DNA from 3 places in the Phyllobacterium sp. MT110 genome. Region 2 is predicted to be linked to each of the others. Evidence: predicted binding sites of a transcription regulator. Region 2 holds the regulator's gene; each other region holds the start of a gene.
What was found. The regulator LexA, encoded in region 2, represses DNA repair genes until DNA is damaged. The targets are predictions, from matches to a motif close to TGTTCNNNNTGTGTTCNG.

Region 1: parE (DNA topoisomerase IV subunit B) is a predicted target of LexA. The motif match lies at 5,746-5,763, and genes of this name have one in related genera.
Region 3: uvrA (excinuclease ABC subunit UvrA) is a predicted target of LexA. The motif match lies at 1,471-1,488, and genes of this name have one in related genera.

What each region holds. Positions count from the first base shown of each region.
Region 1 covers NZ_JBXAFE010000001.1:899,048-906,820, reverse strand. The annotation lists gene AC1Q5O_RS04810 (autotransporter domain-containing protein) at 1-698, opposite strand, end outside; tRNA gene AC1Q5O_RS04805 (tRNA-Leu) at 912-996, opposite strand; gene AC1Q5O_RS04800 (hypothetical protein) at 961-1,266, opposite strand; gene lipB (lipoyl(octanoyl) transferase LipB) at 1,265-1,981, shown strand; gene AC1Q5O_RS04790 (acetyl-CoA carboxylase biotin carboxylase subunit) at 2,106-4,118, opposite strand; gene AC1Q5O_RS04785 (DMT family transporter) at 4,217-5,143, opposite strand; gene AC1Q5O_RS04780 (helix-turn-helix domain-containing protein) at 5,328-5,708, shown strand; gene parE (DNA topoisomerase IV subunit B) at 5,840-7,773, shown strand, end outside.
Region 2 covers NZ_JBXAFE010000001.1:1,003,366-1,011,138, forward strand. The annotation lists gene gltA (citrate synthase) at 1-407, opposite strand, end outside; gene gltX (glutamate--tRNA ligase) at 709-2,133, opposite strand; gene AC1Q5O_RS05245 (ComEC/Rec2 family competence protein) at 2,366-4,687, shown strand; gene lexA (transcriptional repressor LexA) at 4,681-5,400, opposite strand; gene AC1Q5O_RS05255 (GNAT family N-acetyltransferase) at 5,589-6,431, shown strand; gene AC1Q5O_RS05260 (substrate-binding domain-containing protein) at 6,436-7,464, opposite strand.
Region 3 covers NZ_JBXAFE010000001.1:1,185,625-1,193,397, forward strand. The annotation lists gene AC1Q5O_RS06200 (DUF2000 family protein) at 1-185, shown strand, start outside; gene AC1Q5O_RS06205 (YqaA family protein) at 194-631, opposite strand; gene AC1Q5O_RS06210 (single-stranded DNA-binding protein) at 663-1,190, opposite strand; gene uvrA (excinuclease ABC subunit UvrA) at 1,626-4,547, shown strand; gene AC1Q5O_RS06220 (DUF72 domain-containing protein) at 4,626-5,426, shown strand; gene AC1Q5O_RS06225 (P-II family nitrogen regulator) at 5,685-6,023, shown strand; gene glnA (type I glutamate--ammonia ligase) at 6,097-7,506, shown strand.

The DNA of each region.
Region 1 (7,773 bases), 100 kb from region 2:
GCCGGACTTAACGTCACTGTTAATTGCGATACAGTCAGTGTGAAAGTGCTGACGATTGTGAAGGGGCCATCACCGGTGCTGCTGTCCTGCGCACTCACCATCACGGAATAGTTGCCGGCAACCTGCGGAGTCCCGGAGAAGGTAACGCTGTTGCCTGTCACTGGCGTGACGAGCATGCCTTGCGGGATGCCGCTGATGAGAACGTTACGGAAAGGCGCTTGGCCGCCAGCGAAAGTGTAGGTCTGCGTATATGGGGTGCCTACCTGGGTGATATGCGACGAGGATGGCGTGATGGTAAGAACAGGCGGTGAGACTGTCATGTCAACAGTGGCTGGAGCCGACGTTCCGTCCAGGTTGGTGGCGGTATAGGTGAAACTGTCAGCTCCGGCATAGCCGCGTACCGGCGTGTAGGTGATCGACGTTCCGGATGCAGTCGCAGTCCCATTCGCTGCAGCGCTTGCTACCGCCACTGATGTCGGCGCGCCGCCGCCAATACTGAGCGTTACAGGATTGGCAGTGCTGCCATAGCCGACGGTGACGTGCACGGGACCTACAATCGGCGCTGTCTGGGCCTGCGACAGGGCGGGCCAGAATACGGCCAAACAGACGAAGAACAGCCATGCCGCCAATGGTGTTGGGCGAGCACCACATACCTGCCGGTGGGGGACAAGCCCCTCCGGCCAATTCGATCTCGGCATTATTCCCCCGCCCCATTGCATCCCCAACGCAACCATCATCCCTAATGTGCGCCGTTCATTGCATCAATACGGCAGATGCCGTAGTTCCCGACTATTTTGACCGGAACCGGAGAGACCGTGATGTTCGCAGGCAGAGTGCCGGCCGGAAATGCAATAGGGCAGCCGTTAGGCTGCCCTATTCTGCAATGATTTCAATGTTGAAGAGAAACCAAATGGTGCGGTCGAGAAGACTCGAACTTCCACGTCTTGCGACACAGCGACCTCAACGCTGCGCGTCTACCAATTCCGCCACGACCGCACTGTGGTAGAAGCCGAACGTGTCGGCTCGCGGCATGTAGCAAATGAATTTCAGTGAAACAAGCCCTGTCGGCAATAAACCCGAATGTTTTTCACAAAGCCGGGTGAAAGTTATGCCGCACCCCGCACACTGGAAATCTTCCAGGAAAAAGTCCATATGCGGCTCACCATCTTTATCCCAAGGGAATCGGCGCTTTGATGGCCGCAAACGGCCCATCCGCCGCCATTCATCCGGGATGAAGCGACAGTCGAAAGTTTGGTTTCCGATCATGAAGAACAACCGCGACGATCTCGTCTCCGCGTTTTTTGCCCAAAGCGATTCCCCGAAAGTGGAGTGGCGCGTCGCCGATGGGCTGACCGATTACGATGCCGCCCTCGCCTTCATGGAAGACCGCGTCGCGGCGATTCGCGCCGGTACGGCAAAGGAGTTGGTCTGGCTGGTCGAACATCCGCCGCTCTACACCGCCGGCACCAGCGCCAAGGACGGCGACCTTCTGGCTGCCGACCGCTTTCCCGTTTATGCCACGGGGCGCGGCGGCGAATACACCTATCACGGCCCCGGCCAGCGCGTGGCCTATGTCATGCTCGACCTGAAGCGGCGGCGCGAGGATATCCGCGCCTTCGTGGCGGCACTGGAGCAATGGATCATTGCCACGCTTGGCGCGTTCAACGTGCGCGGCGAGCGGCGCGAGGACCGCGTCGGCGTCTGGGTGACCCGGCCGGAACGCCCGCCGCTGCCGGACGGGTCTCCCGCCGAAGACAAGATCGCTGCCATCGGCATCCGCCTGCGCAAATGGGTGAGCTTCCACGGCATCTCGATCAATGTGGAACCGGAGCTTGCCCATTTCGACGGCATCGTGCCGTGCGGTGTGCGCGGCCATGGCGTGACCAGCCTCGTCGATCTCGGCCTGCCCGTCGGCATGGACGATCTCGACCGGGCGCTGCGGGACGCATTCGAGCCTGTGTTCGGGCCGGTCGAGCGCTAGAGGATTTGGCAGAACCGATCTGCGTGGTTCAACAAGCTCACCATGAGGGAGCTTGCTGACTGCAATCACCCCACATCCCTCATGGTGAGCTTGTCGAACCACGCACTATGGTCATGCAACCGGATCAGGCAAACTCCATGATCACCGCATCCACGGCCAGGCTGTCACCCTGCTTGGCATTGATGGCCGATACGGTGAGATCGCGGTCGGCGCGCAGCACGTTTTCCATCTTCATGGCTTCGACAATCGCCAGCGTTTCACCCGCCTTCACCTCTTGACCCTCCGCCACGTTGATCGAGACGATCAGGCCGGGCATCGGGCAGAGCAGCATTTTCGACGTATCCGGCGGCAGTTTCACCGGCATCAGTTTTTCCAGCGCCGCCACATGCGTCTGCATGGCATGGCCGATCACCGACATGCCCTTCCAGTCGATGCGCACGCCGTTGAGCACCGGACGCAGCTGCGCCTTCACCGCGCGGTCGTCGATATAGCCGTCCCAGACCGCATCTCCGGGCCGCCAGTCGCTGCGGATGGTGATGGCTTCGCCACCATGCAGCGACAGTTCGATCTTGACCGGCGGCTTGGCCACGCTGCGGTGAATTTTCGCCGGCACGTATTCATCGTTGATCCGCACCTCCCATTCGGCGCGGATCCTGCCCGTATGCGGCCGCAGGCGGTCGCTGAGGCCGTCGAGGCGTCCCTTGCGCACCAGTTCCACCACAAGGGCAATGGCGGCCAGCACGTCCCTGTCGCCGGCCGTTGGTGCAATCGGATGGAAACCGTCGGGAAATTCCTCCGCAATGAAGCCGGTGGACAGCCGCCCTTCCCGCCAACGCGGATGCTGCATCAGCGCCGCCAGGAACGGGATGTTGTGCTCGATGCCGTCGACCACGAAGGTATCGAGCGCATCGGCCATGGCGTCGATGGCTTCCAGCCGGGTCGGCGCCCAGGTGCAGAGCTTTGCCACCATGGGGTCGTAGAACATCGAAATTTCCGAGCCTTCCGTCACACCGGTATCGTTGCGGATGATGGTCTTGCCGACCGGGCCTTCGCTTGGCGGGCGGTAACGGGTCAGGCGGCCGATCGACGGCAGGAAATTGCGGTAGGGATCTTCGGCATAGAGGCGGCTTTCGATGGCCCAGCCGTTCAGCTTGACGTCCGACTGTTTCAGCGCGAGCTTTTCGCCCGCCGCCACGCGGATCATCTGCTCGACCAGATCGATGCCGGTGATCAGTTCGGTCACCGGATGTTCGACCTGCAGACGGGTGTTCATCTCGAGGAAATAGAAGTTGCGGTGCTTGTCGACAATGAACTCGACCGTACCGGCGCTTTGGTAATCCACCGCCTTGGCCAGGGCCACGGCCTGTTCGCCCATGGCCTTGCGGGTGGCCTCGTCGAGGAATGGCGACGGGGCTTCCTCAACCACCTTCTGGTTGCGGCGCTGCACGGAGCACTCGCGCTCACCGAGATAGATGCAATTGCCAAAACTGTCGCCCAGCACCTGGATTTCGATGTGGCGCGGCTCGACCACGAATTTTTCGATGAAAACCCGGTCATCCCCGAAGGAATTGCGCGCTTCCGAGGTGGCGCGTTCAAAGCCGTCGCGCACTTCGCTCTCGTCCCAGGCGATGCGCATGCCCTTGCCGCCGCCGCCGGCGGAGGCCTTGATCATCACGGGATAACCGATTTCACCGGCGATCTTTTCCGCATGCGCCGCATCGGTGATGATGTCGAGAAAACCCGGAACCGTATTCACCTTGGCGGCATTGGCGAATTTCTTCGATTCGATCTTGTCGCCCATGGCGATGATCGCCCTGGGTTTCGGCCCGATGAAGACGATGCCCTGCTTCTCCAGCGCTTCGCAGAAGGAGGCGCGCTCGGACAGGAAGCCATAGCCGGGATGAACGGCCTCAGCCCCGGTCGCCTTGCAGGCGGCAATGATCTTGTCGGCGACGAGATAGCTCTCGGAGGCCGCCGCCGGACCGATATGCACCGCCTCGTCGGCCATATCGACATGAACCGCATCGCGATCCGCGTCGGAATAGACCGCCACCGTGGCGATACCCATTTTCCTTGCCGACTTGATCACGCGGCAGGCAATTTCCCCACGGTTGGCAATCAGGATTTTCTTGAACACTTTTATGGACCTCCCGCACAAAATGCGCCTCTGGTTCTATTGCCAATGGCTGATTTGCTCAACTGCTATTGTCAGTGCTTGCATGGAAAGCAGACCGGTTAATTGAAAGCGGGCTCCGGCGTTTTCTGCTTTTTCCCCTCGCGCCAGACCACATAGGCACCCGAGGCAATGATGATGGCGATGCCCAGCCATTTCGACGCGGTCGGAAACTCCTGGAATACGAACAGGCCGATGATGACGGCCATGACGATTTCCAGATACTGGAACGGCGCCAGCAGTGACGCCGGCGCAAGGCGCGAAGCCTGCACCACGAGGAGATGCCCGCCCGTGGCGATCGCGCCGATGGCAAACAAAAGGAACCAGGACATGCCGGTTGCGGGCGTGCCCAGCGTCATGTCGCTGACGCCGAAGGCGGCGCCGAGGAACAGCGCGACGATCACCGTCACCGTACCGCCGATGCCGGCATAGAGCTGCATGACCAGCGGCGTGTCGTGCACGCCCAGGCGGCGATTGAGAACGAGATAGACCGCAAATAGCGCCGCCGTACCCAGCGGCAGCAGCGAAACCCAGCCGAACAGCTCCCAGCTCGGCTGGATGACGATCAGCGTCCCGATGAACCCGACCGCAACGGCAATGCGCCGGCGCCAGCCGACGGTTTCCTTCAGCACCACAGCCGAGAGCAGCGTCAGCATCAGCGGCTCGACGAAAAACACCGCCATCGCGTCGGCAAGCGGCATGTATTTGACGGCGGCAAAGAAGCACAGGCTGCCGATGCCCATCAGAAAACCGCGCAGCAGGTTGCCCCAGAGGTTGTGCGGCTTGAGCGAGCGCATGCCGGTCAGCGCCACGATGATCAGCATGGTCAGGATCGTCTGGACAACGAAGCGTGACAACGTCACCGTGGCCGGCGGCAGGCTGTCCACGGTCGACAGCCATTTGGCGATGGCATCCATCATCGGCAGGATAAACATCGCACCGGCCATCGTTCCGACGCCCCTCATTTGCGGCGAGGTTGTGTTTTCCATGGTGCGGCCTTTCCGGGACAAATGGCTCAGGTGGGGCCCCAGCCATATCGGCTCTGCGGAAAAATGCAATCATCCGCATAATGCAAAATGGAAGCAGAATGCCGCCGGATTTGACTTTTCTGCTTCCAAATGGTGCAAAAGCTTTCGTCTACACTTTAAAAACAAGAAAAAGATGGAGAAAGCCATGAATTTCATCTCCAACATCATCACCGCCATGCCCGACACGGACACGCTGGGCGGCCGCCTTTCCCGCGCGCGCGACGCCAAGTCGATGACGGTGGCGCAGCTCGCGGTGCGTGTCGGCGTCAAGCCGGAAACCATCGCGGCCTGGGAATCCGACCGGTCGGAGCCCGGTGTCCACCGCCTGTTCATGCTGGCCGGATCGCTCGGGGTCACGCAGACCTGGCTCATACACGGGGTCGGACAATCGCCCGACGAGAGCGACACGGCGGACGAAAACCGCCTGCTGAAAAGCCAGATCGCCAATCTCAAGGCTCTGCACCAGGAGCTGGGCGAGCGGATCGAAGAGCTCGAAAAAGCCGTCTCGCGCCTCAAAGCCGCTTGAAACTTGGGTTTTAACCGCATAGTTCTGTGGTGAACCCCGGAACAGATCACGAACGCCCATCGCGTTTCCCGGCGAAGCATGTCAAGATTGCCGGTGATTCGCAGCCCCTGTAGCATTGGCCAAAATACGATATGGATGACAATAACGACCTCTTTTCAGCGGTAGTCAAAACAGCCCGGGAACGCCAGGCAGCGGTGGACCAGACCAGGGTCGAACCCGCCGCGACGCCGGTGGCACCGCCTGTGAAAATCGCGCCGGTTGCGGCCGCGAAGGCCCCGGCACGGGCCGCCCCCGACAGCAGCGGCGGCTACAATGCGGCGCAGATCCAGGTTCTCGATGGTCTCGAACCCGTTCGCCGCCGTCCGGGCATGTATATCGGCGGCACCGACGAGCGGGCGATGCACCATCTCTTTGCCGAAGTCATCGACAACTCGATGGATGAGGCGGTTGCCGGGCACGCCAACTTCATCGATATCGAACTGGACGAGAACGGCTATCTCTCGGTCACCGACAATGGCCGCGGCATCCCGGTCGATCCGCATCCCGATCCCAAGCAGCTCGGCAAATCCGCGCTCGAAGTCATCATGACCACCCTGCATGCTGGCGGCAAATTCGATTCCGACGTCTACGAAACTTCCGGCGGTCTGCACGGCGTCGGCATATCGGTGGTGAACGCCCTGTCCGATCACGTGGAAGTGGAAGTGGCCCGCAACCGGCGCCTCTACCGCCAGCGCTTCTCGCGCGGCCATCCGCTCGGACCGATCGAGGATGTCGGCGAGGTGCACAACCGTCGCGGCACGCGCGTGACCTTCCATCCGGACCCGGAGATTTTCGGCCAGGGCGCCAAGTTCGATCCGGCCCGGCTTTTCAAGATGGCCCGGTCAAAGGCCTATCTCTTCGGCGGCGTGGAAATCCGCTGGAACTGCGCGCCATCCCTGCTCGACCCGAAGGACCCGACGCCTGACAAGGCGGTGTTTCACTTCCCCGGCGGGTTGAAGGACTATCTGGCGGCCTCGCTCGGCAAGGATTTTCAGGTCACGCGCGACATGTTCGCGGGCAGGACGGAAAAGTCCGGCGGGCACGGCGCGCTGGAATGGGCGGTTGCCTGGTATGGCGGCGACGGCTTTGTCCATTCCTACTGCAACACGATTCCCACGGGCGAAGGCGGCACGCATGAGGCGGGCCTGCGCATCGCCCTCACCCGCGGCCTGAAGGCCTATGCGGAACTGACCGGCAACAAGCGCGCGTCGATCATCACCACCGATGACGTGATGATCTCGTCGGCGGCCATGCTGTCGGTGTTCATCCGCGAGCCGGAATTCGTCGGCCAGACCAAGGACAAGCTTGCCACGGTCGAAGCGCAGCGCATTGTCGAAAATGCCATCCGCGATCCATTCGATCATTGGCTTGCCGCCTCGCCGCAGGAAGCGTCGAAGCTGCTGGACTGGGTGGTGGAGCGTGCCGACGAGCGCGTCAAGCGCCGCCAGGAAAAGGAAGTCAACCGCAAGTCGGCGGTGCGCAAGCTGCGCCTGCCGGGCAAGCTGGCCGACTGTACCCAGACGGGTGCGCTCGGCGCCGAACTCTTCATCGTCGAGGGTGATTCCGCCGGCGGCTCGGCCAAGCAGGCGCGGGACCGCGCCACGCAGGCGGTGCTGCCGCTGCGCGGCAAGATTCTCAACGTCGTCAGCGCCGGGCGGGAAAAGATGACGGCCAACCAGCAGATCGGCGACCTGATCCAGGCGCTCGGCTGCGGCACGCGGTCAAAATACCGCGACGAGGATTTGCGCTACGACCGCATTATCATCATGACCGATGCCGACGTCGACGGTGCGCACATCGCTTCGCTGCTGATCACCTTCTTCTATCAGGAAATGCCGGAACTCATCCGCAACGGCCACCTGTTCCTCGGCGTGCCGCCGCTCTACCGCATCGCCCAGGGAGGCAAGGTCGCCTATGCCCGCGATGACGCGCACAAGGATGAACTGATGCGCACCCTGTTCACCGGCAAGGGCAAGATCGAAATCGGACGGTTCAAGGGCCTCGGCGAAATGCGCGCCGACCAGCT
Region 2 (7,773 bases):
ACCATGACCGCCATGGGATGGGCGTCACGGCGGAAGCCGCTGAAGAAGCGCGACATCTGTTCGTGCACCATGGTGTGGTGCGTCACGCGATAGTCGAAATCATGCTTCTGGCTCTTTGTCGGCAGTTCGCCGTAAAGCAGGAGATAGCAGGTTTCGAGGAAGTCGCCCTTTTCGGCGAGTTGTTCGATCGGATAGCCGCGATGCAGCAGAATGCCTTCGTCACCGTCGATATAGGTGATCTGCGACTCGCAGGAGGCTGTGGATGTAAAACCCGGATCGTAGGTGAATGCACCCGTGTTCTTGTAGAGTGTTCCAATGTCCACGACATCAGGTCCGATGGTGCCTTTTTTAATCGGTAACGCAAACTCGTGACCATTCAGATCGATGTTGACGCTATTCTCAGACATTGCCGTTCCTTTCTTGCTTCAGCTCCCGCTGACATCCCGTGTACCATTCCGAAGTTCGCTGCTTGAGCAGTAGACTCTCGTCGAACTTCGGAAGTGAAAGCACACGAGTTACTTCATATTCCAGTATGCCTTTGAAACAGGATGTTCCTTCCAGGCAGGTTATTTTCTGACCTCTGCGTTCAGCACACTGGCCCAAAGCCTTGACCTCTTTGCAAGGTCTTTATCCTGATTTTCTCAGGCACGTCACCGTAGCCGAACGGCATAATGTTGCAATGCAAAAATGCACCGTCGAGGCTGCGGATTAACCTTTTATCCGGTCTTCGATACGCCCCAGTGACTCCTCGCGGCCAAGCACCGCCAGCACGTCGAAAACCCCCGGAGATGTTGCTCTTCCCGTCAGCGCGGCGCGCAAGGGCTGGGCAATTTTACCCAGCTTCAGGCCGGTATTTTCCGCATGAACCCGCACGGCCGCATCCAATGCTTCGGCAGTCCAGTCATTGACGGCCGACAGCGCTGGAAGAACACCGGAAAGCACACCCAGGCCCTCTTCATTCAACAGGCCAGCTGCCTTTTCATCCAATGCCAACGGGCGTTGCGCAAACAGGTATTTCGCACTGTCCGCCAGTTCGACCAGCGTCTTGGCGCGTTCCTTCAGGCCGGGCATTGCCGCCAGCAATTGCTGACGGGTCCGGTCATTCAGCCGCGACAGAATGTCGGCGCCGCCTTCGATCTCCGGCAGGATGTCGATCATCGCCTTGACCAGGTCGGCATCGGCGGAGAACCGCATGTAGTGGCCGTTGATCGCTTCAAGCTTCTGGAAATCGAAACGCGATGCACCGCGATTGATGTCGGAAATCTCGAACCACTCGATCATCTGCGCATCGGACATGATCTCGTCATCGCCATGGCTCCAGCCGAGGCGGACGAGATAGTTGCGCAGGGCGGCAGGCAGATAGCCCATGGCGCGATAGGCTTCGACGCCAAGCGCACCGTGACGCTTAGACAGCTTGGCCCCATCCGCACCGTGGATCAGCGGAATATGACCCATCACAGGGATATCCCAGCCCATCGCATCATAGATGATAGCCTGGCGCGCGGCATTGGTCAGGTGATCGTCACCACGGATGATGTGGGTGACGCCCATGTCATGGTCATCGACGACAACCGCGTGCATGTAGGTCGGATTGCCATCAGAGCGCAGGATGATGAAATCATCGAGATCCTTGTTGGGAAAGCGTACATCGCCCTGTACGAGGTCGCGCACCAGGGTTTCGCCGTCCTGCGGTGCCTTGATGCGGATAACCGGCTTGACGCCCGCTGGGGCTTCCTTCGGATCGCGATCGCGCCAGCGGCCGTCATAGCGCGGCGGGCGGCCCTCGGCGCGGGCTTTTTCGCGCATTTCCTCAAGCTCTGCCGGCGAGGCATAGCAGTAATAGGCCTTGCCCTTGGCGACCAGCTCTTCGGCCACTTCCCGGTGACGGGGCGCGCGCTCGTATTGCGACACCGCATCGCCATCCCAATCGAGGCCCAGCCACTTCAGGCCATCGAGAATGGCCGTGACAGCCGCTTCCGAGGAGCGTTCCCGGTCCGTGTCTTCGATGCGCAGCAGCATCTTGCCGCCCGTATGCTTGGCATAGAGCCAGTTGAACAGGGCCGTGCGGGCACCGCCAATATGGAGGTATCCGGTCGGGGAGGGTGCAAAACGGGTAACAACAGGTGACGACATAAGGACTCCAACAGACGTCTCGGCCATTAGCCTAACATCCAATCGATTTGATCTGGCGTTGATGTAGCATAGGAGCGCTGTCGTGCAAGTGCATTGGCAGAATTGGAGGCAAATGCAGGGGCCCGGCACCAGTACACAAACGAGTGAACGGCAGTTTTTTGATCGTCCGGCGGACGATGAGCCGGGTCTTGCGACCCAAATATCCCAAAATATTGCCGTCACCCGGCGAGGCGTGAGTCTGTCCATAGCGCTGCGCCGGCGCATGGGGTTGGGGCAGGATTTGCTCCCGGCCGTTTCCCGGGCATGCGCGCAGGATTATGATCGCGGCAGTCTTTTTCTGTTCGTTCCGGTTTTTGCCGGCAGCGGCGCCATCGTCTATTTCGGCTTACCAGTGGAACCGCGGCTGAGCGCCATCCTCTTTGGATTGACCGCGCTTGCCGGGTTCAAACTCCTGGCACGTGAGCGGCATCTGACGGGGATGTGCCTTTCCGCCGCCGTGCTGGTTGTCATGGGCATGCTCTGCGCCAAGCTGGAAACGCTGCGGCTGGATACACCGATGCTTGGCTCCGCCGTCACCACGCGGCTGACCGGCCGCATCGTCGCGATCAACCGCGCCGACCGGGGCGGCTGGCGCGTGACGGTGGATGTCGTGGCGACAGAGCGCCCGCAGCTGCGCTATGCCCCGGCAAGGCTGGTTGTGTCGGCCCGCGCCTTGCCACCTCAAGCTGCCATAGGCAGCGGGTTGCGCGGTCTGGCGCATCTGCGCCCGCCATCCGGTCCCGTGCGATCCGGCAATTACGACTTTGCCTTCCACAATTACTACAGGGGCATCGGCGGCAGCGGCTTCTTTCTTGGAAGGCCGGAAGCAGCCTCTCTGCCGGAACCGGCCGATTTGACAACCAGAACGCTGTTTGCCGTCGCTGCGATGCGCCAGGCACTCACCGATCGTATCCTCGGTCATATACTGGGAGAAGCCGGTGCCATCGCCGCATCGCTCATCACCGGCCAGCGCGATGGCATCGGCGAGGCCACCAACAACGCCATGCGGCTGAGCGGCCTGTCGCATATCCTCTCCATTTCGGGATTGCACATGGCGCTCGTGGCCGGGATCGTCATCGGCTCGCTGCGCGCATGCATGGCTTTCTTTCCGGACTTTGCCGCGCGCTATCCCATCAAGAAATTTTCGGCATGCGCGGCGCTGCTGGCGTCGGCCTTCTATCTGCTGCTCTCGGGGATCGACGTGGCGGCCCAGCGCAGCTTTGTCATGCTGGCAGTCATGCTTGTCGCCATGACCGTGGACCGGGCGGCGCTGTCGCTGCGCAATGTTGCCCTGGCCGCCTTGGTAACCATTACCATCGCGCCGCACGAGGTGATGGGGCCAAGCTTCCAGATGTCGTACTCGGCCACCGCAGCACTGATCGCATTTTACGGCTGGTGGTCGCCGCGCAGGGCCGGCCGCAATACCCGGCGTGCCTCCCGCAGCGGCCTGTTGCTGCAACTGCCCGGCAAGATCGGCGATCACATCAGCGACATTGCTCTGACATCCCTGGTCGCCGGTTCGGCCAGCGCGATCTTTGCCGCCTATCATTTCAACAATACCGCACCGCTCGGGCTGATCGGCAACGCATTTGGCTTGCCCGTGGTCTCGGTTCTGGTCATGCCCTTCGCCGTACTGGCGCTGTTGCTGATGCCGTTCGATCTGGATTTCCTGCCGTTCGCCGTCATGGAGCGCGGCATCGAGCTGGTGGTGTTCATTGCCCATCACGTTGCCGCACTCTCGCCCTCGGGCAATCTCGGTCCGATGCCGCAGCCGAGCCTGATCCTGATGAGCTTAGCGCTTGTGATCCTGCTTCTCACGACGTCATGGTTGCGTCTGTGCAGCCTGCCGCTGTTTGCTGCGGCCGTCCTGATCATGGCACGCACAGCGCCGCCGGATCTCGTCCTGTCGGAGGATGGCCGGCTGGCCGGTGTGCGCAATGGCACGGTATTGATGATCAATCGCCCGCAGGGCGGCGCCTTCACGTTGAACAACTGGCGGCAGGGCTTTGGGCTGGAACAGATCGTCAAACCGGCGGGGATCGGCAAAGAGGCAGCGGAGGGTGTCTTCGAATGCGCCGGAAAGCTCTGTCTGGCGCGCGAACCGGGCGGTCTCATCATTGCCTATACGGATGATCCCGCGCAAAGGAACGCCGCCTGCAGCGAGGGGAATATTGTCGTGCTGGCCTTTGCCGGCGCGGAAACCGGTTGCCCCGTTCCGGGCCCGATGGTGATCACGCGCCGTGATCTCGCCTTGAACGGTGCTGCGGAAATCCGGTTCGGTTCCGGCGGGCAAGGGCAGGGTGACCTGACGGATCAATCGAAAGCCGGAGAAGCGCTGGAGCAAAGAGTGCAGTCGGCCCGTTTGACCTGGGCGATCGGTCCGCCGGACCGCCCCTGGAACAAGTACCGCATCCACTCCAATGCGGCGCGCAACCGGCCGGAGCATTCACGCAAGGCCCACGCGACCGAAGGCGTCCCGGACAATGCCGAACGGGACGCGGCGGCCGGTCAGTAACGGCGGATCAGGCCGACAAGCTTGCCCTGCACCCGAACGCGGTCCGGTCCGAAAATCCGCGTTTCGTAGGCAGGATTGGCGGCTTCCAGGGCAATCGAGGCACCCTTGCGGCGAAACCGCTTGAGGGTGGCTTCCTCGTCATCGACCAGTGCCACGATGATTTCGCCGGGGCTTGCGGTGTCGCCACGCTTGATGACAACGGTATCGCCGTCGAAAATGCCCGCTTCGATCATCGAGTCGCCCTTGACCTCAAGCGCATAATGTTCGCCGCTGCCGATCATGTCTGGCGGAAGGCTCAGCATGTGCGTCTGGTTCTGGATGGCGGAAATCGGCACACCGGCGGCAATCCGGCCCATGACCGGAATGCTGACATTGGCAGGCATGTCCATGTCGTTGGAGGCGCGCGGCTGCGGCTTCGGCGGCGCAACATTGCGTCCGAGACTGCCCTCGATGACACTCGGCTCGAACTTTCTCTGGCTGTTGAGGCCGGGTGCGATGGAGTCCGGCAGGCGCAGGACTTCCAGCGCGCGTGCCCTGTTCGCAAGCCGGCGAATGAAGCCGCGCTCTTCCAGCGCAGTGATCAGCCGGTGAATGCCGGATTTGGAGGCCAGATCCAGCGCATCCTTCATTTCGTCGAAGGATGGCGGAATGCCCGTCTCCTTCAGACGCTCATGAATGAAGAGAAGAAGTTCATGTTGTTTACGCGTGAGCATTGGCGATCCTTTAGCAGGGAATCGGAAAAACAAAACCAGAACAAACACTATCTGTTCCAGCATTGTTCTACAAGTGCTTAATATTCCGTTGCGGCAATGCTGGAAGCTTGGTTACGAAGCATGTGCGGGCAGAAATGCGCCCGTTCAGGGTACTGTTCCGTCGGTTTCCAGTTGGATAACACAATATCATGACAGCTTTCATCCGAATCGCCGAGCGCCGGGACCTTGGCGCGATCATTGACTGGGCAGCTGCCGAGGGCTGGAACCCCGGTTTGGACGATGCGGATGCATTCTGGGCCGCGGACCCCAAGGGCTATCACGTGCTTGAGGTGAATGGTGAACTGACGGCAGCGGTCTCGCTGGTCCGCTATGCGCGAGACTACGGCTTTCTCGGTTTCTACATGGTGCGTCCGCAATCGCGCGGTCTGGGTTTCGGCTGGTCGCTCTGGCAGGACGTGCTGAGCGGATTTGCCGGACAGACCGTCGGCCTTGATGGTGTCGTTGCCCAGCAGGAGAACTATCGGAAGTCGGGGTTTGTCTATGCCCATGCGAATTACCGTTATGGCGGCGCACCCGGCTGCAAGGCACCCGTCAGCGGCGATATCGTCGCCATCGATGCGCAATGGATCGGCGCCGTCGCCGCCTATGACCGTCAATTCAATCCCGAACCACGGGAATCGTTTATCCGTGCCTGGCTTGGCCCGTCCGGCTCCCGCCACGGCCTGGCCTGTATTGTCGACGGAAAAATCGCAGGGTATGGCGTCGTGCGCGCATGCCGCGAGGGGTGCAAAATCGGTCCCTTGTTTGCCGAAACCGAAGAGATCGCCGACCGGCTGTTTCAATCGCTCTCAGCAAAAGTCGGGGATGCGCAGGTCTTTCTGGATATTCCCGGGACCAATGGGGCCGCGCGGCGCCTTTGCGACCGGTACGGTCTGGCGCCGGTGTTCGAAACCGCACGCATGTATCGCGGACCGGCGCCCGAATTGCCGCTCGACCGGATTTTTGGCATCACAACCTTCGAATTGGGCTAGGCACTCACCGGCGCGGGGCGACGGGCGGACCGCTCGATTGGCGCAGGATGAGTTCGACCGGCCATATCTCATGGATGTTTTCGACCGGCTCGCCGTCGAGGACCCGCACCAGCAGTTCGGCGATACGCGACCCGGCGGAGCGGATCGACGACCGGGTGGTGGTCATGGCGGGGACCATGTTGCTGGCATTGAGATAGGGGAACACGTCGTCATGGGCGATCACCGAAACTTCCTTGCCCAGTTCATAGCCCTTTGAACGGATGGCGCGGAAAATGCCGAGCGCCGTCATCATCGAGCCGGCGAGAATGGCGGTCGGATGCGGCGTATAGGACAAGAGCCGCTGCGCCTCATGGAAACCGGTTTCATCGGAAAAACGCTCATGCACGATGAAGCGCGGATCAACGGCAATGCCGCGCTCGAGCAATGCTTCGCGATAACCCATTTCGCGGTGTTCGGAAAACGTGTGGCCCTTCAGCCCGTCAATCATCGCGATATGCCGGTGGCCGAGATCGATCAGGTGTGATGCCGCCTGCCGGAAGGCGCCGGCATTGTCGATATCGAGCCAGGCATGCGGGGCGGCGATATTGGTTCGCCCGTGCAGCACAAAGGGAAATTTCGCTTCCGTCAGCATGGCGACCCGCTCGTCCATCAGGGTGGGGCCGGTGACGATGATGCCATCCACGCGCTTGCTGGAAATCAGCCGCCGGTAGGCCGCAAGCTCGTCATTGTTGATGCTCGGGCTCATCAGCAGGTCCATTTCATGCTGCGATAGCTGCTCGGCCAGACCGGAGAAGAACTCGCTCGTGTGCGGACCGAAACGTTCGCTGCGGTCGCGCGGCATCAGGATGCCGATGGCGCCGATGCGGCCGATGGCGAGGCGGCGGGCATTGGCATTGGCGCTGTAACCGAATTTGAGGGCTGCCTGGCTGACGCGTTCGCGCGTCGCCTTGTTGACTTCAGGATAGCCGTTCAGGGCGCGACTGACGGTCGTTTGCGAGAGGCCCAGTTGTTCAGCCAGTTCCTTGAGTTTCATGGCAAGCAATCCAGTACGGTCTGTTCAGGCAATGCAGATATGACTCCAAATAATAAACATAACCAGAGGCTAAATTCAAAGCGCTTTGGTAAATTGCTCGCGATATTGTGATCTGTGATCGACGCTGTGCTGTTTCAACAGGGTGGCAGCCCGGAATTCTTGTGCTCAGAAATACCGTATAATGCACTGTATCATATATATAATAATCCATTTCTCCATGCGGTTGACCTTGATGCATTGTTTGTGCCGCCAATTTGCAGCTTGACAGGTGAGAGGGCCTTTGTCATTTTTCATTCAAAGCGCTTTGAA
Region 3 (7,773 bases), 180 kb from region 2:
CGCTCGAACGCGAGGTCAAATCCTGCCTGTATATCGAGGAGATGTTTTCAACCGGATATGATCAGGCCAATCGCGCCGTGTTTGCCCGGTTTGCACCGGATGATGCGAGGGTTGTCGGCATTGCGCTGCACGCGGAGAAGAAGATCGTCGACAAGATCACCAAGGGCGCCAGGATGCACCCCTAGCACCGGCGCTACCAGCCGGATACAAGTGCGAATACAACGAGATACCGCACAGTCTTGGCAATGGAGACCAAGAGCACAAAACTCCAGAGCGGCTCGCGCAACACCCCGGCAATCAGCGTCAGCGGATCGCCGATCACGGGTGCCCAGCTCAACAGCAGGGTCCACTTGCCATAGCGCTGGTACCAGCCCGTGGCACGGTCGAGCTGCGCCTCGCTCGCCGGGAACCATTTGCTGTGGCGGAACTGATCGATCCCGCGCCCGAGCAGCCAATTGACCACCGAGCCGAGGACATTGCCCACGCTGGCAACGGCGATCAATGCGACGGCTGGATAGGAATGCGAGAGCAGCAGTCCGGCAAGCAACGCCTCCGACTGCATCGGCAAAATGGTTGCGGCCGCAAAAGCGGCCGCGAACAATCCGGCATACACGCCCAGATCAACAAGCATGATCAAACCGGTAAAGGCTTACAGAACAGGCTCAGAACGGGATCTCGTCGTCGAGGTCACGCGAGAAATTGCCACCTGCATTGCTGCCGCCGCTGGACGGCGAAGCGCTGGAACGGCCGAAATCCGAACCATAATCGCCATTGTCGGAGACCTGGCCCCGGCTCGAATTGTCGAACGAGCGGCCGCCGCCAGAACCGGCACCCTCGCCACGTGAATCGAGCATCTGTAATTCACCACGGAATTTCTGCAGGACGATTTCCGTCGAATAGCGGTCATTGCCGGTCTGGTCCTGCCACTTGCGGGTCTGCAGCGCGCCTTCCAGATAAACCTTCATGCCCTTCTTGAGGTACTGTTCAGCCACCTTGGCCAGGTTGTCGTTGAAAATGACGACGCTGTGCCATTCGGTCTTTTCCTTGCGCTCGCCGCTGTTCTTGTCGCGCCAGCTTTCCGAGGTGGCAATGCGCAGATTGACCACCGGATCGCCTGAACCGAGACGCCGGACTTCCGGATCAGCGCCAAGATTACCGACCAAAATTACCTTGTTGACACTGCCAGCCATAAAAATACTCCACAAAATTAGCTTTTCGATTTGGCGCCATCATACAGAAGCCGCTCATTGCGCGGGCAACTGTCTGGCTCTATCCACAAAATACTGCTCGCCTCGACCTTCAATGCCGCCAACCTCCTGACAATTCAGTGGCAACTGACACTCTCCTGACAAATCTGTCAGTAGGCTTGCACGCGCACCTATCCGTTCACTGCCCTTATCCCGTATCAGTCTGGCTTGTCAGGCATGGAACTCCCGGATTTTACGCCGGTTTTACCCTGCCCGCAATATTTGTTCTTTTTTTGTTCTATCACTTGCTCTATGGATGTCAACATGGCTATGGTGATTCCAACCCAGGTACGGCCTCGCAATCTGCTGGAAACTTTCTAAATAAGGGAAAGACTCCGGCCAGCGAGCCAGTTCCTCCCCCATAACGGCGTGACAGTCATGAGCGATCAGAAATTTATATCCATTCGTGGTGCCCGCGAACACAATTTGAAGAACATCGACCTCGATCTGCCGCGCGACAAGCTGATTGTCATGACGGGCCTGTCGGGATCGGGCAAATCTTCGCTTGCCTTCGATACCATCTATGCGGAAGGCCAGCGGCGTTATGTCGAGAGCCTGTCGGCCTATGCCCGGCAGTTTCTGGAGATGATGCAGAAGCCCGATGTTGACCAGATCGACGGCCTGTCTCCGGCCATCTCCATCGAGCAGAAGACGACGAGCCGCAACCCGCGCTCCACCGTCGGCACCGTCACGGAAATCTACGATTATCTGCGCCTGCTCTATGCGCGCGTCGGCATCCCCTATTCACCGGCAACCGGCCTGCCGATTGAAAGCCAGACCGTCAGCCAGATGGTGGACCGTGTTCTGGCACAGGATGAAGGCACCCGCCTGTTCATCCTCGCTCCCATCGTGCGCGGCCGCAAGGGCGAATACCGCAAGGAACTGGCCGATCTGCAGAAGCGCGGCTTCCAGCGCGTGAAGGTCGACGGGATATTCTACGAGATCGCCGACGTTCCGGCCCTCGACAAGAAATACAAGCACGACATCGATGTGGTCGTCGACCGCGTCGTCGTCCGCCCGGACATCTCCGCACGTCTGGCGGACAGCCTTGAAACCGCGCTCAAACTCGCCGACGGCATCGCCCTGGCGGAGTTCGCCGACAAGCCGCTGCCCGCCGACGAGACGTCCGGGGAATCCGCCAACAAATCCAAGAACGAGACGCACGAGCGTTTGATGTTCTCGGAAAAGTTTGCCTGCCCGGTTTCCGGCTTCACCATTGCCGAAATCGAACCGCGCCTGTTCTCGTTCAACAATCCGTTCGGCGCCTGTCCGACCTGCGATGGTCTCGGCACCCAGAAGGCCATCGATCCCAACCTGATCGTGCCTGATGAAAGCCTGACGCTGAAGAATGGCGCCATTGCCCCGTGGTCGAAGTCGAGCTCGCCCTATTACAACCAGACATTGGACGCCCTGGGCAGCAGCTACGGCTTCAAGCTGGGCGACCGCTGGCGCGACATCAATGAAGACGCGCAAAAGGCCATTCTATACGGCACCGGCAGCCGCGAGGTGCATTTTTCCTATGATGACGGCTTGCGCTCCTACAAGACGACAAAGCCCTTCGAAGGTGTCATTCCCAATCTGGAGCGCCGCTGGAAGGAAACGGATTCGGCCTGGTCGCGCGAGGAAATCGAGCGCTTCATGTCCGGCACGCCCTGCCCGGCCTGCGGCGGCTATCGCCTGAAGCCGGAAGCGCTGGCGGTGAAGATCGGCGGCCTGCATATCGGCCAGATCACGGAAAAGTCGATCCGGCATGCGGATGCCTGGTTCAGTGACATCGACAAGAGTTTCAACGACAAGCAGACGGAAATCGCGGCGCGCATCCTCAAGGAAATCCGCGAGCGCCTGCGCTTTTTGAACGATGTCGGCTTGGATTACCTCGCCCTGTCGCGCAATTCCGGCACGCTGTCGGGCGGCGAGAGCCAGCGCATCCGGCTGGCGTCGCAGATCGGCTCCGGGTTGACCGGCGTGCTCTACGTCCTGGATGAGCCGTCCATCGGCCTGCATCAGCGCGATAACGAGCAGCTTCTGAAGACGTTACGGCATCTGCGCGATCTCGGCAACACGGTGATCGTGGTCGAACACGACGAGGACGCGATCCTCACCGCCGACTATGTCGTCGATATCGGGCCGGCTGCCGGTATCCATGGCGGTGAAATCATCGCTTCCGGGACGCCAGCCGATATCATGGCAAGCCCGAAGTCGCTGACCGGCAAATATCTGTCCGGCGCCATCGAGGTCGCCGTGCCGTCCGAACGGCGCAAGCTGAACAAGAAGCGCATCAAGATTGTCGGCGCGCGCGGCAACAACCTGAAGAATGTGTCGGCGGAAATTCCGCTTGGCACGTTTACGGCCGTGACCGGTGTTTCCGGCGGCGGCAAATCCACCTTCCTGATCGAAACCCTGTTCAAGTCGGCGTCGCGCCGCATCATGGGGTCGCGCGAGCAACCGGCAGACCACGACCGGATCGACGGCCTGGAATTCCTCGACAAGGTCATCGATATCGACCAGTCGCCAATCGGCCGCACGCCGCGTTCCAATCCGGCTACCTATACCGGCGCCTTCACCCCGATCCGCGACTGGTTTGCCGGTCTGCCCGAGGCCAAGGCGCGCGGCTATCAGCCGGGCCGGTTCTCGTTCAACGTCAAGGGCGGCCGCTGCGAGGCCTGCCAGGGCGATGGCGTGATCAAGATCGAGATGCACTTCCTGCCCGATGTCTATGTCACCTGTGACGTGTGCCACGGCAAGCGCTACAACCGCGAAACACTGGAAGTGCTGTTCAAGGGCAAATCGATTGCCGATGTGCTCGACATGACGGTCGAGGAAGGCGCGGAGTTCTTCGCTGCCGTTCCCGCCGTGCGCGACAAACTGCAGACGCTGGCAAAAGTCGGCCTTGGCTACATCCATGTCGGCCAGCAGGCCAACACGCTGTCCGGCGGCGAGGCCCAGCGCATCAAGCTCGCCAAGGAATTGTCGCGCAAGGCAACCGGACGCACGCTCTACATCCTCGACGAGCCGACAACCGGCTTGCATTTCCACGATGTGGCCAAGCTTCTTGAAGTGCTGCATGAGCTCGTCGACCAGGGCAATACCGTGGTGGTGATCGAGCACAATCTCGAAGTCATCAAGACGGCGGACTGGGTCATCGATCTTGGCCCCGAAGGCGGTGATGGCGGCGGCGAGATCGTTGCGGTCGGGCGTCCCGAGGATATCGTGGCCGAGCCGCGCTCCTATACCGGCAGGTTCCTGAAGGAATTGCTGCAACGGCGACCCGGCAATCGCGCCCAGGCGGCGGCGGAATAACAGACAAACCCGCCGGAAACGGCGGGTTTTGTTTATGGGCCGGTTTGAATGAATACGGATTGACGGGAGGACACCATCATGACCGCAAGCGGAACGATCAGAACAGGTATCGGCGGCTGGATTTTCGAACCCTGGCGCGGCACGTTCTATCCCAAGGGCCTGTCGAAGGCCAAGGAGCTCGAGTATGCCGGGCAGCACCTGAGCACGATCGAGATCAACAGCACCTATTACGGCACCCAGAAGCCGGAAACCTTTGCCAAATGGGCAAGCTCGGTGCCGAACGGTTTTATTTTTTCGGTCAAGGGCAACCGGTTCGTCACCAATCGCCGTGTTCTGGCGGAGGCTGGCGAGTCGATGGAACGTTTCATCAAGTCCGGCATCGCCGAACTTGCCGACCGGCTCGGACCGCTGCTCTGGCAGTTTGCCCCGACCAAGAAATTCGATGCCGAAGATTTTGGCGCCTTCCTTGATCTCCTGCCGGAGAAGGAAGGCGGTATTGCCCTGCGTCACGCGGTCGAGGTGCGCCATCCCTCGTTCATCGATCCCGATTTCATCGCGCTCCTGCGCCAGAAAAATGTCGCCGTGGTCTATGCCCATCATTTCGACTACCCCGAGATCGCCGATGTGACTGCCGATTTCGTCTATGCCCGCCTGCAGAAGGGCGACGATGCCGTCGAGACCGCCTATCCCGCCAAGGAGCTCGATCAGTGGGCAAAGCGGGTTAAACTTTGGGCAAAGGGCGATGCGCCGGATGACCTGCCGCTAGCCGCTCCCTTGGTCAAACCGGACAAGCAGCCACGCGATGTTTTTGCCTATTTCATCCATGAGGGCAAAGTGCGCGCGCCGCAGGCAGCCCAGGCGCTGAAGGACCGTCTCTGACGATTGGCAAGTCAAGTCGAAGGCCATGCAGCATAAAAAACAGGCAGATTGATTATAATTTAATCATAGCTGCCTTTTTCTGAATGTTTGTTGCCGTGGCTAAATGGCAGGGAGTTCAGAAAACTCCCCGCTCTGTCATCGGTAAAATCCCATTCCTCGAATAAATTCGCTTTAGGGGTCGACTTGGCATGCTTCCTGCTTTTTGTTGTGCAAGCGGGCAAGAGGTCCGCTCGCCATACATAGGGAGTTTATTCTCTGATGAAGAAAATTGAAGCCATCATCAAACCATTCAAGCTGGATGAGGTGAAAGAGGCACTGCAGGAAGTGGGGCTTCAGGGCATTACCGTGACGGAAGCCAAGGGTTTTGGCCGCCAGAAAGGCCATACGGAACTGTATCGCGGCGCTGAATATGTCGTCGACTTCCTGCCAAAGGTGAAAGTCGAGATCGTTCTGGGCGACGAGTCTGTCGAAGCAGCCATCGAGGCGATCCGCAAGGCCGCACAGACCGGCCGTATCGGCGATGGAAAGATATTCGTTTCCAACATCGAGGAAGTCGTGCGCATCCGTACCGGTGAATCCGGTATCGACGCCATCTAGTCCTGCTATCCCATTGCCGGTGCTCCCGCACCGGCCCATCCGCTATCATCGTCGCTGAACAAGGAAAATTGACATGACGACTGCAAAAGACATTCTCAAACAGATCAAAGACAATGATGTAAAATTCCTTGACCTTCGCTTCACGGATCCGAAGGGCAAGCTGCAGCACGTGACGATGGACGTCGCCGAAGTCGACGAAGACATGTTTGCCGATGGCGTCATGTTCGATGGTTCCTCCATTGCCGGCTGGAAGGCCATCAACGAATCCGACATGGTTCTCATGCCTGACACCGACACGGTGCACATGGACCCGTTCTTCGCGCAGTCGACCATGGTCATTCTCTGCGACATTCTCGACCCGATCTCCGGTGAAGCCTACAACCGCGACCCGCGCGGCACCGCCAAGAAAGCCGAAGCCTACATGAAGGCGGAAGGCGTCGGCGACACCATCTTCGTTGGCCCGGAAGCTGAATTCTTCGTCTTCGACGACGTGAAGTACAAGGCCGATCCGTACAACACGGGCTTCAAGCTCGACTCCACCGAACTGCCGTCCAACGACGACACCGACTACGAAACCGGCAACCTTGGCCACCGCCCGCGCGTCAAGGGCGGTTATTTCCCGGTTCCTCCGGTCGATTCCTGCCAGGACATGCGCTCGGAAATGCTCACGGTTCTGACCGAAATGGGCGTTCGCGTTGAAAAGCATCACCACGAAGTGGCGGCAGCACAGCATGAGCTGGGCATCAAGTTCGACGCCCTCACCCGCAACGCCGACAAGATGCTGATCTACAAGTACGTCGTGCATCAGGTTGCCAATGCCTATGGCAAGACAGCCACCTTCATGCCGAAGCCGATTTTTGGTGACAACGGCTCGGGCATGCACGTGCACATGTCCATCTGGAAGGATGGCAAGCCAACCTTCGCCGGCAATGAATATGCCGGTCTGTCGGAAAACTGCCTGTTCTTCATCGGCGGCATCATCAAGCATGCCAAGGCCATCAATGCCTTCACCAACCCGTCGACCAACTCCTACAAGCGTCTGGTCCCAGGTTACGAAGCTCCGGTACTGCTGGCCTACTCCGCCCGCAACCGTTCGGCGTCCTGCCGTATTCCGTTCGGCTCCTCGCCGAAGTCGAAGCGCGTTGAAATCCGCTTCCCGGATCCGACAGCCAACCCCTATCTCGGCTTTGCCGCGATGCTGATGGCCGGTCTCGACGGCATCAAGAACAAGATCCATCCCGGCCAGCCGATGGACAAGGATCTCTATGATCTTCCTGCCAAGGAACTCAAGAAGATCCCGACCGTCTGCGGTTCGCTGCGTGAAGCGCTCCAGAGCCTCGACAAGGATCGCGGCTTCCTCAAGGCCGGCGGCGTGTTCGACGATGACCAGATCGACAGCTTCATCGAGCTGAAGATGGCCGAAGTGATGCGCTACGAAATGACCCCGCATCCCGTCGAATACGACATGTACTACTCGGTCTGACGGGACCGGTCTGTCGACAGGGAAACCCCGGGCATGCCCGGGGTTTTTCATTAGACCAAGGTATGGTCTTTAAAATTCGCGGAAGAATGATATATTTGCCTTGGAGTGAGAGGCGAGCTTTCGCCCGCCTCCCTCTTCCTAGATGATGAATCGAACCCGGAGCAAGATTTGCAAGCCTGTCCGGGTTCTTTTCATTTCCAGGGTGATGACAAGCGGTTTAAACCACATCGCTTCACCTCCAAGTTCAAAGGCAAGGCCATTGCCATG